Regions from separate parts of the Pseudomonas sp. TNT2022 ID642 genome, predicted to be linked through region 1. Evidence: riboswitches for the same ligand, from Rfam matches in the RefSeq annotation. Region 1 holds a riboswitch; each other region holds the start of a gene.

Evidence for each region. Region 1 has a riboswitch for cobalamin ahead of M5G26_RS13220 (TonB-dependent receptor plug domain-containing protein). Riboswitches for the same ligand answer to the same signal wherever they lie in the genome.
Region 2: another riboswitch for cobalamin. It lies ahead of M5G26_RS08520 (ABC transporter substrate-binding protein); the one in region 1 lies ahead of M5G26_RS13220 (TonB-dependent receptor plug domain-containing protein).
Region 3: another riboswitch for cobalamin. It lies ahead of cobW (cobalamin biosynthesis protein CobW); the one in region 1 lies ahead of M5G26_RS13220 (TonB-dependent receptor plug domain-containing protein).
Region 4: another riboswitch for cobalamin. It lies ahead of cobO (cob(I)yrinic acid a,c-diamide adenosyltransferase); the one in region 1 lies ahead of M5G26_RS13220 (TonB-dependent receptor plug domain-containing protein).

What each region holds. Positions count from the first base shown of each region.
Region 1 is NZ_JAMDGW010000012.1:210,510-214,691, forward strand. Features, by position in the region: gene M5G26_RS13215 ((2Fe-2S) ferredoxin domain-containing protein) at 1-31, opposite strand, end outside; gene M5G26_RS13220 (TonB-dependent receptor plug domain-containing protein) at 31-1,968, opposite strand; cobalamin riboswitch at 2,061-2,266, opposite strand; gene M5G26_RS13225 (sigma-70 family RNA polymerase sigma factor) at 2,404-2,925, shown strand; gene M5G26_RS13230 (FecR domain-containing protein) at 2,922-3,875, shown strand; gene M5G26_RS13235 (TonB-dependent siderophore receptor) at 3,985-4,182, shown strand, end outside.
Region 2 is NZ_JAMDGW010000007.1:591,430-595,611, reverse strand. Features, by position in the region: gene M5G26_RS08530 (ABC transporter ATP-binding protein) at 1-239, opposite strand, end outside; gene M5G26_RS08525 (FecCD family ABC transporter permease) at 236-1,240, opposite strand; gene M5G26_RS08520 (ABC transporter substrate-binding protein) at 1,249-2,262, opposite strand; cobalamin riboswitch at 2,407-2,600, opposite strand; gene M5G26_RS08515 (Ppx/GppA family phosphatase) at 2,643-3,578, opposite strand; gene M5G26_RS08510 (hypothetical protein) at 3,587-3,796, shown strand; gene phnX (phosphonoacetaldehyde hydrolase) at 3,916-4,182, opposite strand, start outside.
Region 3 is NZ_JAMDGW010000007.1:370,215-374,396, forward strand. Features, by position in the region: gene cobN (cobaltochelatase subunit CobN) at 1-952, opposite strand, end outside; gene cobW (cobalamin biosynthesis protein CobW) at 956-2,029, opposite strand; cobalamin riboswitch at 2,129-2,340, opposite strand; cobalamin riboswitch at 3,060-3,281, shown strand; gene M5G26_RS07560 (CbtB domain-containing protein) at 3,405-3,602, shown strand; gene M5G26_RS07565 (CbtA family protein) at 3,614-4,182, shown strand, end outside.
Region 4 is NZ_JAMDGW010000040.1:8,561-12,742, reverse strand. Features, by position in the region: gene bluB (5,6-dimethylbenzimidazole synthase) at 1-594, opposite strand, end outside; gene M5G26_RS28080 (cobyrinate a,c-diamide synthase) at 591-1,991, opposite strand; gene cobO (cob(I)yrinic acid a,c-diamide adenosyltransferase) at 1,988-2,599, opposite strand; cobalamin riboswitch at 2,681-2,910, opposite strand; gene M5G26_RS28070 (hypothetical protein) at 3,074-3,658, shown strand; gene M5G26_RS28065 (PQQ-dependent sugar dehydrogenase) at 3,725-4,182, shown strand, end outside.

The sequences.
Region 1 (4,182 bases):
CGACGCCGTCGATGGTTGTGATGTCATTCATCAGAAGCGGTACGTGTAGCGCACTTCGGAGGTGAACGGCCGGCCGAGGTTGTCGACGTTGCTCGAGCGGCTGGTGACGTAATCGCGGTCGAAGAGGTTTTCCACCAGCAGGCTCACGCGGTGTTGGTGGGCATTGTCGAGGTAGCGATAAGCGTCGGCATCGACCACCGAATAATGGCCGTATTCCACCTGTTTCGAACTGGTGATGTCGCGGATGTAGCGGATCGCGCCGCCGGCACCCCACAGGCGATTTTCCGCTTCATAACCCACGCGCGAACGGGCGAAAAAGCTCGGAATGTCGTTGATGGTCGCCCCCGTGCGCGATTCGGTGAGATTACGCGTCATGTCCGCTTGCAGGCTCCACTGATCGTTGAGCGCCAGTTTGGCGTCGGCCTCGAAACCGCGCATCTGGATCGTGCCTTCACCGTTGACCCACTGGATACCATCGAGGGTGATCAGGTCGTCGATCTTGCGTTTGAACAGGGTCACGCTGGCGCTGAATTCACGGTCGAGCAAGAAGCCTTTGTAGTCGACACCGAGTTCAGCGTTGCGGCTTTTTTCCGGTTTCAGGTTGCGATTGCCGATCTCGTCGCCCGGTTCATTGACGAACAATTGCTCGGCGTTCGGCAGTTTGTAGGCGCTGCCGTATTGTCCGCGCACCGACCAGTTGTCGTTGAGGTCATACAGCGAAGTGAGCATGCCGACCGTGGCACCGTCGCCGCCGCTCATGGCTTCGTGGCGCACACCGATGCTCGGATGCCAGTCGGGCAGGGCGTCGATCTGCGGGCGCAATTGCGTATAGATCGCGTGGGCTTCGGCCTTGTCGTTATCGATGATCAGTACATCGTCCTGGCCCTTGAACCATTGGTTGTCGCTGCCGAACACCAGCACATGGCCGCCGGGCAACTCGGCCTTGCCTTCGGCCTGCACACCCCAGTCGGTGAAGCCCCAATAGTCGTTGTGGTTGATGACTTTGGTGCCGCCACCGGCGACATTGTTGATCCGCGTGTAGCGCGTGTCCCAGTCGTTGAGATGACCTTTGATGAAGTAGCTCAGTCGCTCGTTGATGTTCTGTTCGAACGTCGCTGTGGCGATCTGCTGCACGCGATCGTTGGTGGTCTTGTGATTGTCGACCGGGCGGGCGAAGTCGAGATTGGCGTCGGCATATTGGTAGAACAGTTCCAGCCTTGAATCATCGCCCAACGACTGAATCGCCTTGCCGCCGAAGGTGGTGACTTCGTAGGCGCGGTTCTTCTCGCTGACGTTTTTCATGTCGCGATTGCGGTACGGCTGATAGCCGTCGGAGACGTTATGGCTGACGTACGCCAGCAAACCAAGATCGCCGAAACCGTTAGTGAAGATATTCTCGACGCGGGCATCCTCGGTAGTGCCGCCAAAGCTGTCGACGCCCAGATTCACCTCGCCGGAGGCTTTGCGCGATTGCGGGCTGCGGGTGACGATGTTGATCACGCCAGACACGGCCTGGGTGCCGAACAACAGGCTCTGGCCACCCTTGAGCACTTCGATGCGTTCGATGGCGTTGGCCGGCAGGGTGTCCAGATAGAGGCCGCCGTACAGGCGATTGTTCAGGCGCACGCCGTCGAGCAGGATCAGCGTGTCGTCGTTGCGCCCGCCGAGCAGCGAATAAGTGCCGTAATCGAACGGGCCGTTTTTCGGCGCCACATACAGGCCGGGGATGAACATCTGCATCACGCGGCTGACATCGGCGCTGGGGCCAGCACGTTCGATCTGTTCGCGGCTGACGATCTCGACCTTGCTGCCGAACTTCGCCATGTCGGCGACGGTGGTGGATTCCACTGACGGTGCAGAAACGATTTGCTGATGGAGTTCCAGCGGTGCGTCGTCGGCCAGCAGCAGCGGGCTGAACAGGCAGCCAAGGAACAGGGTTGGAGCAGAAGTGTTGAAAGGTCGAATCATTGTCTTCTCGAAAAGGATCTTCGCAGAAGAGCATGCAGGAGAAGGCATCGCGCACAGCCAATACCGGCCCATGCCCGCCCACCGCAGGATTTTGCCAAACGAAATTCCAGGCCGGTCTCCGGGCTCGCGCGTATCGAGGCTTTCACCTTCCCATGGCCCAGTGGCCACAGTGGTCTGTCGAAAGCATCACGCGCATACCGTTGCGGGGGCAGCACCGGACTTGTTCGAAAAGAACGTACCGGTTTCCCGTTTCACCCCATGCACGGCGGCATGGGACACCTGAAACTGGGCGGCATCTGAACATTCGACAGACCGTTCGTCAACTTTTCGGGATCCGGGTTATGGGGATGAAAATGGCCCGTGTTGCCTATTGCCAAGCACCCGTCGCGCGCCAGACAATAAGAGTCATTATCACTCGCGAATTATTCCAGCCTCATGTCCGCCGACGATTTATCCCTGCGCAGCGCCGTCAATGACCTGTATTGCGACCATCACGGGTGGTTGAAAGGCTGGTTACGCAAGCGTCTGAGCAATTCTTTCGATGCGGCCGATCTGGCGCAGGACACCTTTGTCCGGGTCATCAAGGCCCGCAGCGCTCTGGATATTCGCGAGCCGCGTCCTTACCTCTCGATGATCGCCAAAGGTTTGCTCGTCGATCTGTTCCGCCGTCGTTCGCTGGAGCAATCCTGGCTGGAAGCGTTGGCGGCCATGCCACAGGAGCAACAGCCTTCGCTGGAAGAGCAGGCGATCCTGTTACAGGCGCTGGTGGAAATCGACCGTCTTCTGCAAGGGCTGGGGCCGAAGGTCAAGCAGACGTTTATCCTGTCGCAATTCGATGGTCTGACCTACCCGCAAATTGCCGAGCGCTTGAACATCAGCGTGCGCAGCGTCAACAACTACATGGCCAAAGCCATGGAGCATTGCTGTCTGATGCAGATTCAGATGCAACTGGCATGAGCCTGTCGCCCGCCGAACTACAAGCGATCAGCGCCGCCGCGCGCTGGTACGCACGTCTGCATTCCGGCATCGCCACCGAGGCTGATCGCGAAGCCTGGAACGACTGGTTGCGCGCTGACCCTGCCCATCACCAAGCCTGGCAACATATGGCGGCCGTTGGCGAACAAATGGCCAGCGTGCCAGGCACCTTGGCGGCACCGGCGTTGCGCGGGGTCGAACGATCCCGGCGGCAGGTATTGCGCAGCGTAGTGTTGCTGGCCTCGGCCGGTTCGCTGGGCTGGCTGGGCTGGCGCAGTGAGCCGTCGCAAAACCTGCTGGCCGATTTCCGTACCGGCGTGGGCGAGCGACGCGAGTTTCGTCTGGCCGATGGCAGTTCCCTGCTGCTCAACACCGACACCTCAGTCAATCTGCGCTTCGACGGTCGCCAGCGCACCCTGGAATTACTGTGGGGCGAGATTCTGGTGAGCACCGCGGTTGATCCGTTGCAGCGTCCGTTCAAAGTACTGACCCGGCATGGACAAGTGCTGGCGTTGGGCACGCGGTTTATCGTCCGCTCACAGGACGGTGGTGGCGAGGTGTCGGTGATCGAGAAGGCTGTCGAAGTCAGCTCGGCGGGCGGTGGCTCGACCGTGCGTTTAGAGGCTGGACAATCACTGGATTTCAATAGCCGCTCGGTCAGCGCGATTCGCCGCAACGATGCGTCGGTCGGTGCCTGGCAGCAAGGCAGCATCATCGCGCTCAACCGTCCTCTGGCCGAGCTGCTGGCGGATATTTCGCGTTACCGCCACGGCGTGCTGCGGTGCGATGCGCGGATCGCCCAACTGAAGGTTTCCGGCGCATTTCCGATCGACAACACCGACCTCGCACTGGCGGCGCTGGAGAGTGGATTGTCCTTGCGCATCACGCGCTACAGCCGTTATTGGGTCAATGTGTCGCCGCCTGCCCAGTGATGGGCACCGTGAACCGGAAATATTTTTTACAGCGTTTGCACTTTTCACGCACACCGTTCGGCTCATCCCTCAATGAGTTTTTATTCAGCGTTTCTGGGGGAGGGTAAGCATGTCTCGGGTGTACAAGTCTGGTCGTCTGGCGACCGCAGTGAAGGTCGGACTACTGGCGGCAACGACGGCCGGGGTCTGGTCGACAACGACATTGGCCGCGCCAGTGTCGGCGCAACAGAGTTCGGTTAAATCCTTCGACATTGCTGCCGGTAGCCTGACCGAGGTACTCAGCCATTTCGCCAGTGCGGCGGGGGCA
Region 2 (4,182 bases), on a different contig from region 1:
AGTTTTTGCGCAATGCTGCGCCGGGCCATTTTGCCCAAGCGCTGACCTTCAAGCAGCACCTCGCCAGCGCTGGGTTCGCGCAACCCGGCCAGCAGTTTCAGCAGGGTGGATTTCCCCGAACCGTTCGGCCCGACGATGCCCAGGGTTTCGCCGCGCCGAACTTCAAGGCTGACACCGTTGAGCAACTCGGCGCCGCGCACCTTGAACGTCAACCCGGAACAACTCAGAACACTGTTCATCGCGAAGACCTGCGGCCAACCAGAATCAAGGCAAACACCGGCGCCCCCACCAGCGCGGTAATCACCCCGACCGGAATCACCTGGCCCTTGATCAACGTGCGCGACAGCACATCAGCGGCAATCAGAAACACTGCGCCGCCCAACGCACTGGCCGGCAGCAGTCGTGCATGCCCGGTGCCAAGCAACAGACGCGCGGCGTGGGGAATCACCAGTCCGACAAAACCGATCGAACCGACAATCGACACCATCACCGCCGTCACCAGCGCCGCGCAGCCAATCAGCAGAATCTGCACGCGCCGCACCGGAATGCCGAGGGATGCCGCCGAATCCGCGCCAAAGGTAAACGCATCCAGCGCCCGCCGATGCCACAGGCACACGACCAGTCCCAGCACGGCAACCGGCACTGCCAGCCACACCGATGGCCAGCGCACGCCGCCAAGATTGCCCAGCAGCCAGAACATGATGCCGCGCGCCTGCTCGGAGCTGGCCGAGCGAGTGATCAGAAACGCTGTCAGCGCATTGAACAGCTGCGAGCCGGCGATCCCCGCAAGAATGATCTGCCCGGTACCGCTGGCCGAGCCGCTGACCCGCGCCAGCACAATCACCAGCACGAACGCCGTCACGGCGCCGGCAAAGGCACCGACCGACAGCGAGATCAACCCGGCACCGACGCCAAGCAGCGCGACCATCACGGCCCCGGTCGAGGCGCCGGCAGAAATCCCCAGCAGATACGGATCGGCCAACGGGTTGCGCAGCAGCGACTGCAAAATCACCCCGCACGTCGCCAGACCGGCACCGCACGCCGCCGCGACCAGTGCGCGGGTCAGGCGGTAGTTCCAGACGATGCCTTCGTCGATCGGGTCGAGCGCGTAACCGGCGTTCCACAACTTGTTCGCCAGCACTTGCACCACCACACCCGGTTCAATCGAGGTTTCACCAATGGCCACGCCAGCAACCACTGCAATCAACAGCGTCGCCAGGGCAAGCAGCGTACGGATCAGGCTGGCACTCATTGCGACAGATCATAGCCGCTGATGGCCGTGGCCAGTTGCTCGATGCCGTCGAACATGCGCAGGCTGGCCTGCATGGCCATGGCGTCGAGAATGATGATGCGGTTGTGTTTCACCGCGTCCATGTTGCGCGTCACCGGATCACTGCGCAGGAAGGCGAGTTTCTTTTCATAGTCGTCGGCAGGGAAGCGACGACGGTCCATGCGCGCGATCACAAGGAAAGTCGGGTTGGCCTTGGCGATGGTTTCCCAGCCGACCGTTGGCCACTCTTCATCGGACTGCACGACGTTGCGCACGCCGAGGGTGCTAAGCATGAAATCGGGAACGCCTTTGTGCCCGGCCACGAATGGCTCGATGTCCATTTGTGCGCTGGAGAACCAGACCAGCGCGCTGGCATCCTTCAGCTGTTTGCCTTGGGCTGTGGCAATCGATTTGGCGAGACTGGCCTTGAGTTCGTCGTTGAGCTGCTGGCCGCGCTCCTGCACATCGAAGATCTGCGCCAGTTGGCTCACGCTTTTGTAAATCGTGTCGATGCGGAACGGCGCCAGCCGCGTGCCATCGGCGCCGACGAGGTTGTCCTTGGCTTCGCAATCGGAAGGCAGCAGGTAGGTCGGAATCTTCAGCTCATGAAACTGTTCGCGAGTGCCCACCGCACCTTGCGGGCCGACCATCCATTCCAGCTCCACGGCGACCAGTTCCGGGCGCTTGCCGATCACCGATTCAAAGCTCGGCTCGTTGTCGGCCAGACGCTCGATCTTGTCATTCTGCGCCTTGTATATATCCAGCACGTTGTTGAACCACAGCGAAGTGCCGACGACTTTCTCGCCCAGGCCCATGGCGTAGAGCATTTCCGTGCCGGCCTGGCCGATGGTCACCGTGCGCGTTGGTGCGTGCTGGAAGGTCAGGGTGCTGCCGCAGTTGTCGATCGTCAGCGGATACGCAGTCGGGGCCGCCTGCGCCATGGCGCAAAGGCTCAGGCCGGTGATGAGGGTGGCAATGCGGGGCAGCAGCATGGGGCAGTCTCCAGGGGAACCGTACGGGAGCGGGAGAGTACGGATCGGAAACACACCATCGAACGCGGTCAGGGAAACTGCGCAAGGCCGGTCATCAAAAGAAGAAGTACACGGCACGATGTCCTTCCCGGACACCCCGCCGGTTAGTCAGTCACTGTGCCGGCAGGTCTCCTGACTGATGCGTCATCGCCTGGCTCCGGCCTTCCCGGGGTTCACCCAGTGGCAGTCTTGGAGCAGGCTCAGCACCTACAGTTGCGGGGGCAGTTCCGGTCAATGCTGTGCAAGCACCCCGAATTCCCTATTAGTCCCGTTCGGGAACCAGCGGCGGCATGGTAGTCGATCAAGCCGCTGAAGGGGAGACGAATCTGTCGTGGCGAGGATTAGTGCTGGCTCATCAAACCGTGCAAGACGCCTAAACGCAGGCCCGGTTCGGAGGGCAGCATTTGCGCAATGCCGAACACTTTGAACGCCGCCAGCATCAACACCAGCCCACCAGGCAGAATGCTCTGGCGATGGGGTTGCAGGCCGGCGAGCTTGAGCTGTTGCACGTTGTTCACTTTCAGCAGAAGTAACGACAGGCGCAGCAGGCCGCCGTAGGTGATGCCGTCCTGGCCGAAGTCATTCAGGCGATTGGCCTTGAGCACTTTGGCCAGCATGCGTGCGGTGCCGGAGGAGCCAATGGTTTGCTGCCAGCCCTGCGCACGATAGCGCCGGGCAACTTTTTCAAACTGCAGGATGGCGAAGCGTTCGGCCGCCTGTAGCGCGCCGGCAGACACATCGCCGCCGCGAAAGAACCGCGTGCTCAAGGTGCCGCTGCCGATGGCGATGCTTTCAGTGAGCAACGGTTGTGAACCCTGGCCGAGGATCAGTTCGGTCGAACCTCCGCCGATGTCGACCACCAGGCGCAGGTCGTCTACGCTGGGCAAGGCATGGGTCACGCCGGCGTAGACCAGTCGCGCCTCTTCATGGCCGCAGATGACATCAATGGGAAAGCCCAGATGCCGTTCAGCACTGGCCAGAAACAGCTGCGCATTATCAGCCTCGCGCACTGCGCTGGTTGCCACCGCGCGTACCCGGCCGGCCTCGAAACCGCGCAGCTTCTTGCCGAATCGCGCCAACGCCTGCCAGCCGCGATCCAGTGCCAACGCATCCAGTGCGCCGCCGTCAAAGCCTTCGGCCAGCCGCACCGGTTCGCGCAAGGTTTTCACTTCCTGAATCTGCAAGCCCTTTCGACTGCGCACCGACTGGCCGATCATCAGGCGAAAGGCATTCGAACCCAGGTCGATGGCGGCAAACAGCGAGGCGTCGTCTTTCATGGGAATCCTTGCAGAGCATCCGTCGCGAGGCTCAAGACGGTTTGCGAGGATTCTGCCGTGATCTTGATGACATCCTGATGACGGGGCAGGGTCGGTTGAATGAATTTGCGGCTGTCATGACAATGTCATTATCCGGCGTCTATGCTGAGGCCAATACATCGCGTGTTCTTAAAGTTTTTGCTGCCAGTTTTGGCAGCTTTTTTTTGCCTGCGATTTGAGCGAGGCCACTGATCGTTCCCACGCTCCTGCGTGGGAATGCAGCCCGTGACGCTCTGCGTCACTGGACGCGGAGCGTCCCTAGAGGCATTCCCACGCAGAGCGTGGGAACGATCAGGTTTCAGCAGGACTGCGGGGTTTCGCCCCGGGACAAGCGCGCATTGATGTCGTCGATCACTTCGGGCAGCTCGGCGATGGTGTCGATCAGGTAATGCGGACGTGAAGGCGCGAACATCTTGCCGATCCGCGAACGTTCTTCCGCCAGTCGATCCAACGGCAACGCCTTGTATTGCTCATAGCTCAGGCCCAGTGCGTTGCCGGAACAGGTCAACGCCACCGTCCACATGCCGGCGGCGCGCCCTTCGAGAATCCCCGGCCAGGTGTCGTC
Region 3 (4,182 bases), on a different contig from region 1:
AGGCAATGTGCATGGCCAGATCACGCGGGCCGAGGCCCTGCTCGCTGGCGCGCCAGCCGGGTTCGTTGTCCTGCGCGCAGATCGCCTGAATCACCGGGATATTGCGGCGAAACGGTCGCAAGTGCGGCGCTTCAGGGCTGGACTGGGCGAAACCAGTGGTGTTGAGAATCACCCCCGCCTCGACTTCGTCCAGCCAATCCTCGACCACCGCCAGGCAGCCGGGTTCTTTCAGACTGGCCACGGCGATCGGCAGTGGATTAAGCCCGGCCGCCTGCAAACGCTGGCAGAAAACATCAATGAAAGCGGTGTTCGCCGCTTGCAGATGCGAGCGGTAAAACAGCACCGCCGCCACCGGGTTTTCCGGCCGCCATTCGGCTTGCCAGTCACTCAGTGCGGCGCTGGTTTTGTTCGGGTGGTAGATCGCCGTGCGCGGCAGGGTCTGCGGTTCTTCCCAGGCGTAATCGCGGGCGAGCCAACGGTTGGCCAGACAACGGAAAAAATCCAGCGCATTGCCCAGACCGCCCTGACGCAGGAACTGCCAGAGTCGATCACGATCCACCGCGTTGACGGTGCTCAAGTCGCTGAGCTCCGGATCGGGACGGTCATCGCCCGGCACCAGAATCACCTGTACACCACGCTCGGACAGCTCGACCAGACGCTCGACGCCATAACGCCAATAGGCGATGCCACCGTGCAGCGAAATCAAAATGACCTTGGCATGGCGCAGCACTTCATCGACGTACAGATCGACCGAGGCATGATTCTGTACCTGCATGGGATTGGCCAGACGCAGGCTCGGGTAATCCTCGGGCAATTGCTGCGCGGCTTCGGCGAGCAGCGCCAGGCTGGAGTCGCCGCTGCACAGGATTACCAGCTCGGCGGGAGTTTGGCCAAGGTCGGCAATGTTGTCATCCGAGACGAAACCGCCGGGCTGGGTCCTGAGCAGGTGCATGGCTTAAACGCTGAGCGCGGCGCGCAGTTGCGCTTCGAGTTGGGCGGCGTCGAGTTCCTGGCCGATCAGCACCAGACGTGTCACGCGCGCTTCATCGGCGCCCCACTGACGGTCGAAATGTTTGTCGAAACGCGTGCCCACGCCCTGGATCAACAGGCGCATCGGCTTGTTCGGGATCGCCGCGAAACCTTTGACACGGAGGATGCCGTGCTTGACCACCAATTGCGTCAGGGCGTCGAGCAGCAGGCTTTCGTCAGCTTGCGGCAGTTCGATGGAGATCGAATCGAAGGCGTCGTGATCGTGGTCATCGTGATCGTCATCGCCTTCACCATGGTGGTGATCGTGATGGCTGTGGCGGCTGTCGATGTGTTCTTCGGAACCGGCGCCGAGGCCGATCAACACGTCCAGTGGCAGACGGCCGTTGCTGGCTTCGATGATTTTCACCGCCGGTGGCAGCTCTTCGGCGACTTCAGCGCGCACGCGAGCGAGATCTTCCGGGCTGGTTTGGTCGGCTTTGTTCAGGATGACGAGATCGGCGCTGGCCAGTTGGTCGGCGAACAGTTCGTGCAGCGGCGATTCGTGATCGAGGTTCGGGTCGAGTTTGCGCTGGGCGTCGACCTGATCCGGGAACGCAGCGAAAGTGCCAGCGGCCACCGCCGGGCTGTCGACCACGGTGATCACCGCATCAACGGTGCAGGCGCTGCGGATTTCCGGCCACTGGAAGGCTTGCACCAGCGGTTTTGGCAGGGCCAGGCCCGAGGTTTCGATGAGGATGTGGTCGAGGTCGCCGCGACGCGCAACCAGTTCGCGCATCACCGGGAAGAACTCTTCCTGAACGGTGCAGCACAGGCAGCCGTTGGCCAGTTCGTAAACGCGGCCCGTGGCTTCTTCTTCGGTGCAACCGATGGTGCATTGCTTGAGGATTTCACCGTCGATGCCCAGCTCGCCAAACTCGTTGACGATCACCGCAATGCGCCGGCCCTGTGCGTTGTCGAGCATGTGCCGCAGCAGCGTGGTCTTGCCCGAGCCGAGGAAGCCGGTGACGATGGTGACGGGGAGTTTGGCCAGTGTTTTCATCGGTATGCCCTTTGGCAAGCGGCGGGCATACGGGACGAGAACCGGCAACGCGCGTGCGCGCCGGAAGCGTTCGCCACCGGATCACCCCGCCCGGTTGTAGTGAGAATCTGTGACGAGGCAGGTCTCCTGGCTGACGGCGTTCAGGCGCTGGGCCTGGCGTTTGCTGCGCCTTCCCGCTGGCTCATCAGTTGAGCTGGCAGTGGCGTGGCAGCGAACATCACCGTTCACAGTTGCGGGGGCAGCCGCGGCATTGACCGCGTTCCCTTCTTAGCTTCGGCGTGGGCCGAAGAACCTCGAAAGCGCAAGGCTACGCATGGTGTGGTTATGGGTCAATGTTTGGATTGGGGGTATATCCGTTGCTGCGGCTGGGGCCGCTGGCGGTTTCGCTCTTACAGCGAGTCACCTTTTCCAAACGCCGAAAAGGTAACCCAAAAGGCTTTGCCCCGGCGTACGGCACTTCGCTGAGGCTCAGTGTTCCCTCGCTACGGTGTCCATCCGGGGGCATCGCCTACGGTTTGCTTCGCTGCACCTCCTCTCGATGTGTGCGGCTTCGCCGCACGGCGCTGCGCGCCTAACCCCCGGATGAACACCTTCGCTCGGCCTGCCGAAGGGGCAAAAAAGCCAGATCAAAAGCCAGATCAAGAGCCCCTCACCCTAGCCCTCTCCCGGAGGGAGAGGGGACTGATCGAGTTGTTTGGGCGAGGGACGCCGACGTGCGATACCGCGTTGAACTCAGATTTTGAAAAGCCCACAAATCGGCTCCCTCTCCCTCCGGGAGAGGGCTGGGGTGAGGGAAAATCCACCACAAATCCAAAGCCGACCACGCCCCGCTCTTCACCACTCAATAGGCCGAGCGTAGCGAAGGAACCCCGAGCCCCAGCGAGCGGGCCGCACGTAGGAGCAAGCCCTTTTGGTTACTTTTGGGGCGTTTGCCAAAAGTGACCCGCCGTAAGGGCGGAACCCTAATCAGCAACACCCGCAGCAACGGATCCACCCCAAAAAATTGACCAAAACCCCACCCCCATGCTCTCCTACACACCTTGTTACGGGTGCCCTTCACAGGGTGAAACGGGAAACCGGTGAATCATGTGCTTTACTCAAAGCCATGTCAGTCCGGTGCTGCCCCCGCAACGGTAAGCGAGCGAAGCGTCAAAACCACTGTGTCAGCAAGGCATGGGAAGGTGACGCTTGCAGGTCGGCCTGACGCCAACCCCTCGTGAGCCCGGAGACCGGCCCGCAACACACAGCCCGCATTTTTGCGTCGCTGAACATAACAAACCCGCGGTGGGCGGGCGCTGTTCGAACCTCTGCGAGCCCGACCCGCAGGGGTTTTCATGCGCTCAAATCACCCGCTGACACTCCAGAGGGAAGCGCCATGTCGATCATCAGCAGCACCGGCAGCAACACGGACAAAATTTCCAGCACCACCACCCTGAGCCAACGCCTGACCGCCGCGATCTTTGCGTCGATCCTCGGTGCCAGCCTGGTCTACTTCGCCGGTTTCTCACACATCGAAGCGGTGCACAACGCCGCCCACGATACCCGCCACAGCGCCGCGTTCCCGTGCCACTGAGACCTGCCGACATGATCAAGCGTATTGCGCAAACCGCAGGTTTCACCGGCCTGCTGGCCGCCCTGCTCCTCACCCTGCTGCAAAGCTTCTGGGTATCCCCGCTGATTCTTCAGGCAGAGACCTTCGAGAAAGCCGAACCGGTTGCAGAAGTTCACGAACACGCCGCCGGCACCGCTGCGCACACCCACGATGCCGAAGCCTGGGAGCCGGAAGACGGCTGGCAGCGCGTAGTCTCGACCACGGGTGGCAATCTGGTGGTGGCTGTCGGTTTTGCTCTGATGCTCGCGGGTCTTTACACCCTGCGTGCGCCGACCAAAACCTCGCAAGGCCTGCTCTGGGGTCTGGCCGGTTACGCGACATTCGTCCTGGCACCGACGATGGGCCTGCCACCTGAATTGCCGGGCACTGCCGCCGCTGATCTGGCCTCGCGACAAATCTGGTGGATCGGCACTGCCGCTTCGACCGCTGTCGGCCTGTCGCTGATCGCGTTCAGCCGTCACTGGCTGATGAAGATCCTTGGTGTCGCCATTCTCGCGGTGCCGCACGTGATCGGCGCACCACAGCCGCAAGTGCATTCGAT
Region 4 (4,182 bases), on a different contig from region 1:
CGCCCACCCTTCGAGTACCAGCATCGGCGCCGGATAGAATTCCTTGACCGGGCCCAGACACAAAACGGCCAGCGGCTTGGCGCCTTCGGGCAATTTCAACAAATCCGCCAGTGCCTGCGGCTCGAACAGCGAAACCCAGCCCATGCCCAAGCCTTCGGCGCGCGCGGCCAGCCACAGATTCTGGATCGCGCAGGACAGCGAAGCCATGTCCATTTCCGGCAGCGTGCGGCGACCGAAGATGTGTTTTTCGCGATCGTCCATCAATGCGGCAACCAACACCTCGGCGCAGTCATGGATGCCTTCGACTTTGAGTTTCATGAACTCGTCACTGCGCTCGCCGAGGGCTTCAGCGGTGCGGATGCGTTCCTCTTCCACAAGATTCTGGATCTCGCCGCGCAGGGTACGGTCGCTGATGCGGATGAAGCGCCAGGGCTGCATCAGGCCGACGCTTGGGGCCTGGTGGGCGGCTTCCAGTAGTCGGCGCAGCAGTTCTGGTTCAACGGTGCCGCCGGTGAAGTGACGCATGTCGCGGCGTTCGGCAATGGCTTTGTAGACCGCTTGGCGTTCGGCTTCGGTAAATGAGTTGTCGGTCATGGCCCCATCGCTGGCAAGCCAGCTCCCACAGGGGATTGCATTTCTTCAGGAAGCTCACCGTCCACTGTGGGAGCTGGCTTGCCAGCGATGGCGGCCTGGAGGCCAGGCGCAAACAATGCTGCGACAGCCGCAGGATTCGACGGGAAATAGAAGTGCACATAAGAAGCCGTCATCCGCCCATCGCGATAAACCGCCTCCGCCCCACGCCCACCGTTCGGGCTCAAGCCACGGGCAATCGGCGTCAACTCAGTCGTCGTCAGGGAGTGGTGATAAGTGTGGCCACGCAACGAACCTTCCGGCAGATCCACCGCTTGCAATGCCAACGCCGCCAGACGCTTTTGCATTACTGCATCGCCCTTAAGCAGGCCGACCAGTTCGGCGCGAGTGCCTTCAACATCCGTCAAAGAGTCGAGCAGATACAACATGCCGCCACATTCAGCGAGCAACGGTTTGCCCGTCGCGTGATGCGCACGAATCGCCTCCAGCATCGCGGTGTTTTGCGACAACGCAACGTGGTGCAATTCCGGATAACCACCGGGCAGATACAGACTGTCAGCGTCAGGCAATTGCGTATCGCGGATCGGCGAGAAGAAACTCAGCTCGGCGCCCATCGCCCGCAACAGATCGAGACTCGCGCCATAGGTGAAGGCAAACGCTTCATCGCGGGCGACGGCAATTCGCACGTTTTTCAGCAACGGTTCGACGGCGATCACATCAGGCGCGGCGAATTCCACGGCCGGTGGCAGCGCTACCTCGCAACTGCTGGCCAATGCATCGGCGGCGGCGTCGAGACGCACATCCAGATCATTCAGTTCGCTGGCCTGAACCAGGCCGAGATGACGACTTGGCAACTCAATGCCCGTCTCACGGGACAATGCGCCATACCAGCGCAGGCCTTCGGTGAGGCTGCCTTCGAGCAATTGCGCATGGCGCAAGGTGCCGACACGATTGGCCAGCACGCCGGCAAACGGCAGATCCGGCTGATACTTCGCCAAGCCCAGCGCCAGCGCACCAAAGGTTTGCGCCATGGCCGTGCCGTCGATCACGCCGAGCACCGGCACACCAAAATGCCGCGCCAGATCGGCGCTGGAAGGCGTGCCATCAAACAGGCCCATCACACCTTCGATCAGAATCAGATCCGCCTCGGCAGCGGCTTCCCACAACAGGCGACGACTTTCCTGCTCGCCGACCATCCACATGTCCAGTTGATACACCGGCGCACCGCTGGCGCGCTCGAGAATCATCGGATCAAGAAAGTCCGGGCCGCATTTGAACACGCGCACTTTGCGCCCCTGATTGCGATGCAAACGGGCCAGTGCGGCGGTGACGGTGGTCTTGCCCTGACCGGAGGCCGGCGCGGCGATGAGCACCGCCGGGCAGTGACGTGGTTGATTCAAAGTTCGACGCCTTTCTGCGCTTTGATGCCAGCCTGGAAGGCGTGTTTGAGCATGCCCATTTCAGTCACGGTGTCGCCCATTTCGATCATTTCCGGCTTGGCCGCGCGACCGGTGACGATCACATGCTGCATCGGCGGACGCGCCTGCAAATCGCTGAGCACCTGATCGAGATCGAGGTAACCATGTTTGAGAGCGATGTTGAGTTCGTCGAGCACCACCAGACCGATCGACGGATCGCGCAGCAGTTCGCGGGACACAGCCCACGCGGCTTCGGCAGCGGCGATGTCGCGCTGACGATCCTGGGTTTCCCAGGTGAAGCCCTCGCCCATCACATGAAAGCGCACTTGCTCAGGGAAGCGGCGGAAAAACAATTCTTCGCCGGTGCTGTTGCGCCCCTTGATGAACTGCACGACGCCGCACTGCATGCCGTGGCCCATGGCGCGCGCAAGCATGCCGAAGGCCGAGCTGCTTTTGCCTTTGCCGTTACCGGTCAACACCAGTACCAGGCCGCACTCGTCAGGCGAGTTGGCGATGCGTTCGTCGATCACGGCTTTTTTGCGCTGCATACGGGCCAGATGGCGTTCGTCGCGCTCGGGGGAATCAGTCATGGGGGAGCTCTCCGTTGAGGCTGGATAACGGCGGGCAGGCACAAGAATAGACGGCAAAAAGCCTGGCATCGCCCACCGTGATGCCGCTGGATGGATCAGGCCGGTCTCCGGGCTCATGAGCGGCGTTGGCCTGACTGCGCGCCTTCCCGCTTCTGTCGAGGCAGTGGCTCAAGGCGCAGTTTTCACTCATTTACCGTTGCGGGGGCAGCGCCGGGATCGTGGTGGTTCTTCGTGCGAAGACAACCCTCACCGGCTTCCCTGTTTCACTCTGTCGACGCAGGTCACAGAGCACCTGAAACAAGCCGCGAAGGTTAGAGGGTTGGGGGGGGAGCGTCAATTAAAGAGGCGGCCATCGGGCGAATAACTGCCGCCGATCAATTATCTGACGCCAATCTTGTGCCACACTGATACAAATGATATCAAAGAGCCATGCTTTTCCCGAAAAGCCCACTACAACAATAAAGGATGATGACGATGCAAGGCATGATCATCAGCAACCCGCGCCTGGAATTTCTGCGCCCGGTGCTTGAACGCTGGTTTGACTGTATCGACCGCTACAACGCCGTGCGCGGCGACAGCGACACCCCTTACTGGCATGACGAGAAAGCCAATCTCGGATTGCTCTCGGCAGCCGCCTGGATGGCTGAGCTGGTCACTTTGAACGACACTGCCACGCGCAAACAGAACGAAGAAGGCGAGCGCAATGCCCGCGCCGATCTGTTTCTCGCCGGCGCCGAAGACCGCGCCTTTATCCAGGCCACCCAGCGCTGGCCAAAGGTTACCAACCTCAATCTGACCCAAGCCCTGCTGGACATCACCAACGACGCCAAACGCATCAGTTATGCCAGCGACCTCAAGCTCGGCTGCCTGTTTGTCGCGCCGCAAAAAGCCCAGCACAGCGCCAGCCCCGAAGAGCTGCAGGACATGGTCGACGATCTGCAAAAGGAACACACCTGCGCGGTCGCCTGGTATTTCCCTTACGCCTACCGCAAGTTGCGCAGCGAAGCGGGCAACTATCACCCGGGCATCGCCGTGCTGTTCAAAGAGGCCCGCGGCTGAGCAGTTGAACCATCGGGCTTGCGCCCTCCTCTATGATTAGGAATGCATTCATAGGGAAGATCAGCAATGCGCAAGCCCCAGCTCGTTTTTGTCATCGCCTTCGCCGGAGGACTCGCCGCCTGCGGTGAAACCTCCAGCCTGCAAGTCTCCGACGGCACCGGCTCGTCGCCGAAGCTGCCCGAACCGAACAAGACCCTGATCCCGACGGTGAATATCGCCCCGGCAATCGGCTGGCCGGAGGGCGCTAAACCGACGGCAGCGACTGGCACGCAAGTCGCTGCATTCGCCGAAGGCCTCGACCATCCGCGCTGGCTTTACGTACTGCCCAACGGCGACGTGCTGGTGGCAGAAACCAATGCCCCGCCCAAACCTGATGACAGCAGCGGCATTCGCGGCTGGGTCATGAAGAAAGTCATGGGTAAGGCCGGCGCCGGCGTGCCGAGCCCGAATCGCATCACCTTGCTGCGTGACGCCGACCACGATGGCGTCGCGGAAACACGCACGGTGTTTCTGCAGAACCTCAA